DNA from 3 places in the Pantoea anthophila genome. Region 1 is predicted to be linked to each of the others. Evidence: riboswitches for the same ligand, from Rfam matches in the RefSeq annotation. Region 1 holds a riboswitch; each other region holds the start of a gene.

Region 1 (3,268 bases):
GCTCGGCATCATTATTACCAGCTACGTGCTGTGGGCGTACTCTGTGCCGGTGGCGCTGAGCATCCTTGCCATCCTGCTGCTGCGTATGGCGCTGCACAAGCTACCACACGAAAGCATGGCGGCCTCAAGCTGGCTGGCGCTGGGGCCGATTGGCACCGGTTCGCTCGGTATGCTGGTCATCGGTGGCGATGCGCCCGGGGTGTTTGCCGCGGCAGGCATGCCGGAAATCGGTCACATCGCGCAGGGTATAGGGTTCGTTGCCGGCATTCTCTTCTGGGGCTGCGGCCTGTGGTGGATGCTGCTGGCCACGCTGATAACCGTGCGATACTTCCGTGAAGGCATCCCGTTCAACCTCGGATGGTGGGGCTTTACCTTCCCGCTGGGCGTGTACACCGTGGCCACGCTGAAGCTGTCTACCCTGATTGACCTCGCATTCTTTAAAGGCTTCGGTGCGCTTCTTGTCGTCATGCTGGCGGCCATGTGGCTGCTGGTCGCGGTGAAAACAGTGCGCGGAGCATGGAGCGGTAAACTGTTTGTTTCTCCCTGCCTGGCAGGCCTGGACCGGAAGCCGTGAGTGAAACCTGCGCATCGCTGCTGGACCCGTTTTTACGCGAGGAACGCCTCGCGGCAGTCACCGCGCCGCACGTGGCCGCGCTGAATCACTGGGTCAGCGGGCAGCGTCAGGCCGGCGTGGAACTGCCGTGGTTTGATCCGGCCGACGGCGGGACCGGGGCCGGACTGCTCGTCCTGCTGCAGTCGCCGGCGCGCAGCAGCCCGTCACCCCGGTTCGTGTCGCGTGATAACCCGGGGCCGGCCCAGAAGAATCTGGGGCGGTTTCTGGCGGAAGCCGGTATTGCGCGCCGGGACAGCGTGCTGTGGAATACGGTGCCCTGGGTCAGTAACGGGCCGCAGAAACGGCCCTCAGCGGCGGACATCCGTACCGGCTGCGCCTGGCTTGAGGACATGCTGGCGTATCTGCCCGCGCTGCGCGTGGTGGTGCTGGCCGGTGCCGTAGCGGCGCAGGCACGCGGGACGGTCAGTCAGCTGCGCCCAGGCGTCACGGTGCTGACGATGCCTCATCCCAGTCCGCTCTCGCTCTGCACAAGCCCGGCGGTGCCGGAAAAAATTCGTCGGGTACTGCGCGAAGCACGCGCTGCGCTGGCGGGCTGAGAGCGCAGCCGGAATAATACTGACAGGTTTTGCAACCGGCTCTATACTCAGATCACAGGGTGATGGCGTTCCACCTTTCCCAACCGCTCCGTTCCGGAGCTGATGACGCCTGATGCGACTCTTGATTTTCAGGAGGTGCGTCAGGCCGTCCTTACTTTCTTCCCGGCCTGCGTACTTCCCTTTATGGGGAGAGACCCTTGATACACGTTTTTGGCCACATCAATCCTGACAGCGACGCTATCTGTACGGCCGTCGTCACCGCGCACTGGCTGACCGGGCGCGGCATGGACGCCCGCGCATGGCGTCTCGGCGAGGCTAACCGCGAAACCCGTTTTATCTTTGACGCCGCCGGCCTGACGCTGCCGCCGCTGCTCGCTTTTCCGCTAAAGGATGAACGGGTCTGGCTGGTTGATTTCACCGAGCCGGCGCAGGGGCCTGACGACCTGCTCCGGAGCAACGTCGTGGGCATCACTGACCACCACCGGCTGGGCGGGCTGATAACGCAACTGCCGCCGGAGGTGCATATCCGCCCGGCTGGCAGCAGCGCCACGCTGCTCTGGCTGCTGATGGACGCTGAAGTGCGCCGTACGCTGCCCCCGACGCTCGCCGTGCTTCTGCTGGGCGCACTCCTGAGTGACACCGTGAACCTTCGCTCGCCGACCACCACCGAGGACGATATCCGTTCGGCCACCGAGCTCGGCGTGCTGGCCGGCGTAAACCGCAAAGCCTTCGCTCGTGACCTCCTCACCGCAAAAACAGACGTCAGCGGCCTCAGCGCACAGCAGCTGCTGGACAGGGACCTCAAGGCCTTCGTCATTGCCGGTACCGACGTGCGCATTGCCCAGATTGAGGTCAGCTCACCGACACAGGTTGCCCCCGTGATGGACGACCTGCTCGCAGCCCTGGCGTATCTGGCAGACCAGTCGGGGGCTGGCCTGGCGGTACTGATGCTGACCGACATTCGCGGCGGGTTTTCAACGCTTTACTTCGCCGGGCGGGAGAGCGTTAACGCCGCCTCCTGCTCAATACCGGGCATGCTCAGCCGCAAAAAGCAGCTTCTGTCGTGGCTTGAGTCCCGCCTTAACCAGAACGGGAGTTCATTATGACCTGCTACACCCACGCACTGATACTTGTGAACGATAAAGACGACGGCACCCTCCTGCTGAAACGCGCGGTTGCGCTGGCGCAGCCGCTCGGCATGAAAATCACCCTGGCGCACATCAGCGACGACTACCGGGAGATGAACTACGTGTCCGACAGCCTGATGGACGACGTCGTGTCGGAAGAGGTGCTGAAAGGCAAAGCATTTATGAGTGAGCTGGCGGCCTCTGTGCCTGAGACGGTAGACACGCGGGAGCTGGTGACCATGCGCCGCGTTGAGGACGTGGAGAAGTGCATCGCTGAGCTGGGCGTGGACCTCGTGCTTGCCGGGCACCGAAACCGCTTTATGGGAATGCTCACCTCCCGCTCGGCGGACTACATCAACCACCTTACGGTGGATGTGCTTATCACTCACCTGACTGACTGAACCGGGAGAAACACCATGCGCTTTACACTGGATAACGTGACCGCCCGTGAAATTCTTGACTCGCGCGGCAACCCCACCGTTGAAGTTGAAGCCCGGACCGCGGACGGGATGATGGCGCGCGCCTCGGTGCCTTCCGGGGCCAGTACCGGCTCGCGCGAGGCCGCAGAGCGCCGCGACGGTGACGCACACCGTTTTGGCGGCAAAGGCGTACTGGATGCCGTCAGGGCGGTTGATACGGAAATCTGCCAGGCCGTGCGCGGCAGCGACGTGCGCGAACAGCGTCAGCTGGACAACATTATGCTGGCGCTGGACGGCACGGAGAACAAGAGTCGGCTGGGTGCCAATGCCATTCTGGGCGTGTCGCTGGCGGTGGCCCGGCTGGCGGCACAGGCCTCGCAAGAGCCGCTCTGGCGCTACCTGGGAGGCCTGCAGGCGAACCTGCTGCCCGTGCCGTGCATGAACATCATCAATGGTGGCGTGCACGCCCGCGGTCAGGGCGCGGACTTTCAGGAGTTCATGATAGCGCCACACGGCGCGCCCACGCTGCGCGAGGCCGTGCGCCAGGGCAGC
Region 2 (3,268 bases), on a different replicon from region 1:
TGGATGAAGTGACACCGGAGGCGGCTGCGCTGATTGAGCCGTTTGCCATCAGCGCGCATGCGGTGCGTCGGGCTGGCGTGACCGCCGATGAGCAGGTGCTGGTGGTGGGTGCAGGGCCGATTGGCCTGGGTGTGGCTGCCATTGCCGCTGCCAGCGGTGCGCAGGTGATTGTGGCGGACACCAGCGCATTTCGTCGTCAGCATGTCGCTGACCAGCTTGGCCTGGTGGCGCTGAACCCGGCAGACGCGGCATTCGATGCCGCGTTGCGCGAGCAAGCGGGCGGGCGGCTGCCGCTGAAAGTGATCGACGCCACCGGCAACCCGGCGGCCATGAACAACGCGGTCAGCCTGATACGGCACGGCGGCACGGTCGTCTATGTCGGCCTGCACAAAGGCGATCTGGTGATCCCGGACAGTGAGTTTCACAAAAAAGAGGCCACCCTGCTCGGGAGCCGGAACGCCACCCGCGAAGATTTTGATCGGGTCTGCTCCCTGATGGCCAGCGGTCAGCTGCGCGCCAGCATGATGCTGAATCACTCTCTGGCGTTCTCCACGCTGGATGAAACCTTTGAACCGCAGGTCATCAACAATCGCGAACTGATCAAAGGCGTGATTCATTTCGACCGGTAACGCGGCCAGCCAGCGCGTCAGGGCGCGGTGAGGGTGTTAAAGAAGTGCGCCCGCACCGCGTCAGCATCCACGCCGAGCGCGATGCGCTGGGCGGGCAGACCGGCAAACGGGTCCTGCCGGGAGGCCAGTGCGCTCAGCCTGCGCACCGTCTGACCGCAGGCGATCCCTTCGGTGATCACCCGCAGCGGGCTTTCGGCCAGGGTAAACGCCTCTGGCAGACTCAGCCATGCCACCGCCAGGGTGTCGTGCAGCGCCATGCCGTTAAATCCCTCTTTCGCCAGACTGTAAGCCAGGTAAGGGCGACAGATGGCGCTCAGCACTGGCTGATTCAGCCGCTGAACCTCTTCGCCAGTGATCAGGACCTTGTGGGTAACATCCAGCGGGATCACCACCACGTTCAGCGCCGAGGTGAGCACCTGATCGGCAGCATGCGGATCTTTCCAGATATTAAATTCGCTGAAGGGCGTCACGTTGCCACTGTGTCCCCCGCTGCCGAACGCACCGCCCATGATCACCAGCTCTTTCACCAGCGGAATGATGTCGGGTGCCTGATTAATGGCCGAGGCGATGTTGGTCAGCGGACCGATCGCCACCAGGGTGATCTGATGCGGCTGTGCCCGCACGCTGTCGATAATAAACTGCACCGCGCCGGGGGCCTGATCGCTACAGCTGTTTTCAAACGCATCACCCAGCCCGTCCTGGCCGTGCAGGGTGGCGGGGGCCGACGGGGCCTGCGCCAGCGGTCGCGCGCAGCCGCGATAAACCTCTGCGTCGATCGCCATCTTCTGGCAGAACAGCCGGGCATTTTTCACCGCCTGACCCACCGCCACGTTGCCGAAAACGGTGGTAATGCCCAGCAGATGCTGGGTGCGCGCCGCATAGGCCAGCGCAAAAGCATCATCCACGCTGATATCAGTATCAAAAATCAGGGTTCGCATCGCCTCTCCGTCACCGACTTTCATTCCTCAGCATTACCCCGCCCGCAGCGTGGGCGTCAAGCATTTACGCCAGCCGGGCCGGTTTCCCGGCGCAAGGTTGCCAGCCTGAAACGGGCGTCGTATTATCACCGGCTCAAGGTGATGGCGTGCCACCTTTCCCAACCGCCGGTGGGCTTAACACCGGCTGATGACGCCTGACACTCAATCCTTTCGCGGGAGCTGAGGCGTCAGGCGCAGTTTATCTCTGCCTCTCCTCTCAGCCCGGCGTTAATCTGTAACCAGGAGCAAGTTATGTTGAAACCGTTACTGGCGGTGATGATCGGCGGCTCGGCCGGCTGTGTGCTGCGCTGGCTGTTCGCGATGCGCTTTAATGCGCTCTTTCCCAATCTGCCACCCGGCACGCTGCTGGTGAATCTGATCGGCGGGCTGGTGATTGGCGGTGCGATGGCCTGGTTTGTTCGCCACCCTGACATCGACCCGATCTGGAAACTGCTGATCGTCACCGGCCTGTGCGGCGGACTGACCACCTTCTCCTCCTTCACGGCAGAATTAATGGTGTTGCTACAATCAGGTAAGTATCTCTGGGCGATGGCCAGCGCGCTGGTGCATGTGATCGGTTCACTGCTGATGGCGTTTGCCGGTTTTGCGCTGGTGACGCTGCTGGGCTGAGCCGGTTAACCGGCCCCTGTGCGCCAGAGAAACAGAGGGGTTCAGGTCACGCCCGTCTCTCACCGGGGGCATGACCTGAACATCACCGATTATTCCGGACGATTAAGGAGCCGAGCAATGCGAACCAACCCCACCTTCCTTAACCTGGTGTTGTTAAACGGTGAACCCGGCCAGAAACTCCAGGCGGCGCGTGACGCCGGTTTCGATCAGGTGGAGATCTGGCGCGAGGATGTTGAGGCGTGCGAGGGCGGTGCGGCGGCGCTGGCTGAGATCGCGGCGCGGCAGGGACCCGGCTTTACCAACCTCCAGGTGCTGCGCGATTTCACCGGCGCACCCATGGCACTGCGCGCACAGAAGCGCGAAGAGCTGCGTCAGTTTATTCAGATCGCCCAGGCGCTGGGCTGCGATACCCTTCAGGCTCCGGCCAGCACCCGGGAAGATTGCTGTGCCGAACTGATCGATGATGACCTGCGCTGGATGGCCTCTGAAGCCGCGCGCTACAACATGCGCATTATGTATGAGCCAATGGCCTGGTGCAGTGTGGATAACACGCTGCCGCTGGCGTGGCAGCGGTTGCAGCGGCTCGACCAGCCGAATATTGGTCTGGTGGTCGACCTGTTCCATATCTGCGCGCGCGGGGGCGACGCCGCCCATCTGGATGGCATTCCGGCCGACCGCATTTATGAGGTGCAGTTGTGTGATATGGCCGCCGTTCCGGCTCAGGACAAACAGAGCCTGATGGCGATGGCGAAGCATCAGCGTCTGCTGCCTGGCGACGGCATTATCGACGTGGATCGCTTTGTCGATAAGCTCAAAAGCGCAGGCTATCAGGGGCCGCTGGGTATTGAAGTCTTCAACGACAGACTGAAACGCCTGCCGCCTGAGGTGGCGGCGGCGCAGGCCTGGCAGGCGTTAGATCGCTACCGGCGTTAATCCTGCAGGCACTGTCCGATAAAGGCGGCGGCGTGCATCGCGCCCGGACCTGAAATGGTGTGGCCGGTGGACGGTTCAAAGCGCGCGTCGACCGGCACC
Region 3 (3,268 bases), on a different replicon from region 1:
GCGACCATCATCAACGGCCTGCTGGCGTTCGGTCTTCCCCGGTGGGGCGCAGACGTCATTCCGGTGGCGCACGCCCTGTGGTGGCTGGACGTGGCGATGTCGCTGCTGTGCGGCGTGTGTATTCCTTACATGATGTTTACCCGGCAGCAGCACAGCATTGACCAGATGACGGCCGTCTGGTTACTGCCGGTTGTGGCTGCCGAGGTCGCAGCGGTCAGCGGCGGCCTGCTGGCGCCGCACATTGCCGACACCCACGCGCAGCTCGGCATCATTATTACCAGCTACGTGCTGTGGGCTTACTCCGTACCGGTGGCGCTGAGCATCCTTGCCATCCTGCTGCTGCGTATGGCCCTGCACAAGCTGCCGCACGAAAGCATGGCAGCCTCAAGCTGGCTGGCCCTGGGGCCGATTGGCACCGGTTCGCTCGGTATGCTGGTCATCGGCGGCGATGCGCCCGGGGTGTTTGCCGCGGCGGGCATGCCGGAAATCGCTCACATCGCGCAGGGCGTGGGGTTCGTTGCCGGCATTCTCTTCTGGGGCTGCGGCCTGTGGTGGATGCTGCTGGCCACGCTGATAACCGTGCGATACTTTCGTGAAGGCATTCCGTTCAACCTGGGATGGTGGGGCTTTACCTTCCCGCTGGGCGTGTACACCGTCGCCACGCTGAAGCTGTCCACCCTCGTTGACCTGGCGTTCTTTAAAGGCTTCGGCGCGCTTCTTGTCGTCATGCTGGCCGCCATGTGGCTGCTTGTCGCTGTGAAGACGGTGCGCGGGGCATGGAGCGGGAAACTCTTTGTTTCCCCCTGCCTGGCAGGCCTGGACCGGAAGTCGTGAGTGAAACCTGCACGTCGCTGCTGGACCCCTTTCTGCGCGAGGAGCGCCTCGCGGCGATTACCGCGCCGCACGTAGCCGCGCTGAATCGCTGGGTCAGCGGGCAGCGTCAGGCCGGCGTGGAACTGCCGTGGTTTGATCCGGCCGACGGCGGGACCGGGGCCGGACTGCTTGTCCTGCTGCAGTCGCCGGCGCGCAGCAGCCCGTCACCCCGGTTCGTTTCGCGAGATAACCCGGGGCCGGCCCAGCAGAATCTGGGGCGGTTTCTGGCGGAGGCCGGTATTGCGCGCCGGGACAGCGTGCTGTGGAATACGGTGCCCTGGGTCAGTGACGGGCCGCAGAAACGGCCCTCAGCGGCGGACATCCGCAGCGGCTGCGCCTGGCTTGAGGGCGTGCTGGCGTATCTGCCCGCGCTGCGCGTGGTGGTGCTGGCCGGTGCCGTAGCGGCGCAGGCCCGCGGGACGGTCAGCTGCCTTCGCCCCGGCGTCACGGTGCTGACTATGCCTCACCCCAGCCCGCTGTCGCTTTGCACAAGCCCGGCAGTGCCGGAAAACATCCGCCAGGTGCTCCGCGAGGCACGCACTGCGCTGGCGGGCTGAGAGCGCCGCCGGAATAATACTGACAGGTTTTGCAACCGGCTCTATACTCACAGTACAGGGTGATGGCGTTCCACCCTTCCCAACCGCTCCGTTCAGGAGCTGATGACGCCTGATGTGACTCTTGATTTTCAGGAGGTGCGTCAGGCCGTCCTTACTTTCCTCCCGGCCTGCGTACTTCCCTCTATGGGGAGAGACCTGTGATACACGTTTTTGGCCACATTAATCCTGACAGCGACGCCATCTGCACGACCGTCGTCACCGCACACTGGCTGACCGGGCGCGGAATGGATGCCCGCGCATGGCGTCTCGGCGAGGCTAACCGGGAAACCCGCTTTATCTTTGACGCCGCCGGCCTCACGCTGCCGCCGCTGCTCGCTTTTCCGCTAAAGGATGAACGGGTCTGGCTGGTCGATTTCACCGAACCGGCACAGGGGCCTGACGACCTGCTCCGGAGCAACGTCGTGGGCATCACTGACCACCACCGGCTGGGCGGGCTGATAACGCAACTGCCGCCGGAGGTACATATTCGCCCGGTTGGCAGCAGCGCCACGCTGCTCTGGCTGCTGATGGACGCAGAAGCGCGCCGCATGCTGCCCCCGACGCTCGCCGTGCTTCTGCTGGGCGCACTCCTGAGTGATACCGTGAATCTTCGCTCGCCGACCACCACCGAAGACGATATCCGTTCGGCGACCGAACTGGGCGCACTGTCTGGCGTAAACCGCAGAGCCTTCGCCCGTGACCTCCTCACCGCAAAAACAGACGTCAGCGGCCTCAGCGCACAGCAGCTGCTGGACAGGGACCTCAAGGCCTTCGTCATTGCCGGCACCGACGTGCGCATAGCCCAGATTGAGGTCAGCTCACCGTCACAGGTTGCCCCCGTGATGAACGACCTGCTCGCAGCACTGGCGTATCTGGCAGACCAGTCGGGAGCTGGCCTGGCGGTGCTGATGCTGACCGACATTCGTACCGGGTTCTCAACGCTTTACTTCGCCGGGCGGGAGAGCGTTAACGTCGCCTCCTGCTCCGTACCGGGCATGCTCAGCCGCAAAAAGCAGCTTCTGCCGTGGCTTGAGTCCCGCCTTAACCAGAACGGAGGTTCATTATGACCTGCTACACCCACGCACTGATACTTGTGAACGATAAAAACGACGGCACTCTTCTGCTGAAACGGGCGGTCGCGCTGGCGCAGCCGCTCGGCATGAAAATCACCCTGGCGCACATCAGCGACGACTACCGGGAGATGAACTACGTGTCTGACAGCCTGATGGACGACGTCGTGTCGGAGGAGGTGCTGAAAGGCAAAGCGTTTATGAGTGAGCTGGCGGCCTCCGTGCCTGAGACGGTAGACACGCGGGAGCTGGTGACCATGCGCCGCGTTGAGGACGTGGAGAAGTGCATCGCGGAGCTGGGCGTGGACCTCGTGCTTGCCGGGCACCGAAACCGCTTTATGGGAATGCTCACCTCCCGCTCGGCGGACTACATCAACCACCTTACGGTGGATGTGCTTATCACTCACCTGACTGACTGAACCGGGAGAAACACCATGCGCTTTACACTGGATAACGTAACCGCCCGTGAAATTCTTGACTCGCGCGGCAACCCCACCGTTGAAGTTGAAGCCCGGACTACGGACGGGATGATGGCGCGCGCCTCGGTGCCTTCCGGGGCCAGTACCGGCTCGCGCGAGGCCGCAGAGCGCCGCGACGGTGACGCACACCGTTTTGGCGGTAAAGGCGTGCTGGATGCCGTCAGGGCGGTTAATACGGAAATCTGCCAGGCCGTGCGCGGCAGCGACGTGCGCGAACAGCGTCAGCTGGACAACATCATGCTGGCGCTGG

What was found. A riboswitch is a leader RNA that binds a small molecule or an ion and turns the genes downstream of it on or off. The one in region 1 is predicted to bind fluoride.
Region 2: another riboswitch for fluoride. It lies ahead of crcB (fluoride efflux transporter CrcB); the one in region 1 lies ahead of OJ965_RS02390 (DHHA2 domain-containing protein).
Region 3: another riboswitch for fluoride. It lies ahead of OJ965_RS00805 (DHHA2 domain-containing protein); the one in region 1 lies ahead of OJ965_RS02390 (DHHA2 domain-containing protein).

Annotation. Positions count from the first base shown of each region.
Region 1 is NZ_CP110472.1:42,078-45,345, reverse strand. It holds gene OJ965_RS02400 (TDT family transporter) at 1-574, shown strand, start outside; gene OJ965_RS02395 (uracil-DNA glycosylase family protein) at 571-1,170, shown strand; fluoride riboswitch at 1,220-1,289, shown strand; gene OJ965_RS02390 (DHHA2 domain-containing protein) at 1,368-2,276, shown strand; gene OJ965_RS02385 (universal stress protein) at 2,273-2,698, shown strand; gene eno (phosphopyruvate hydratase) at 2,714-3,268, shown strand, end outside.
Region 2 is NZ_CP110473.1:248,201-251,468, forward strand. It holds gene OJ965_RS03685 (zinc-binding alcohol dehydrogenase family protein) at 1-629, shown strand, start outside; gene OJ965_RS03690 (nucleoside hydrolase) at 647-1,567, opposite strand; fluoride riboswitch at 1,696-1,771, shown strand; gene crcB (fluoride efflux transporter CrcB) at 1,859-2,236, shown strand; gene OJ965_RS03700 (sugar phosphate isomerase/epimerase family protein) at 2,354-3,169, shown strand; gene OJ965_RS03705 (alpha/beta hydrolase) at 3,166-3,268, opposite strand, start outside.
Region 3 is NZ_CP110471.1:164,814-168,081, reverse strand. It holds gene OJ965_RS00815 (TDT family transporter) at 1-834, shown strand, start outside; gene OJ965_RS00810 (uracil-DNA glycosylase family protein) at 831-1,430, shown strand; fluoride riboswitch at 1,480-1,549, shown strand; gene OJ965_RS00805 (DHHA2 domain-containing protein) at 1,628-2,536, shown strand; gene OJ965_RS00800 (universal stress protein) at 2,533-2,958, shown strand; gene eno (phosphopyruvate hydratase) at 2,974-3,268, shown strand, end outside.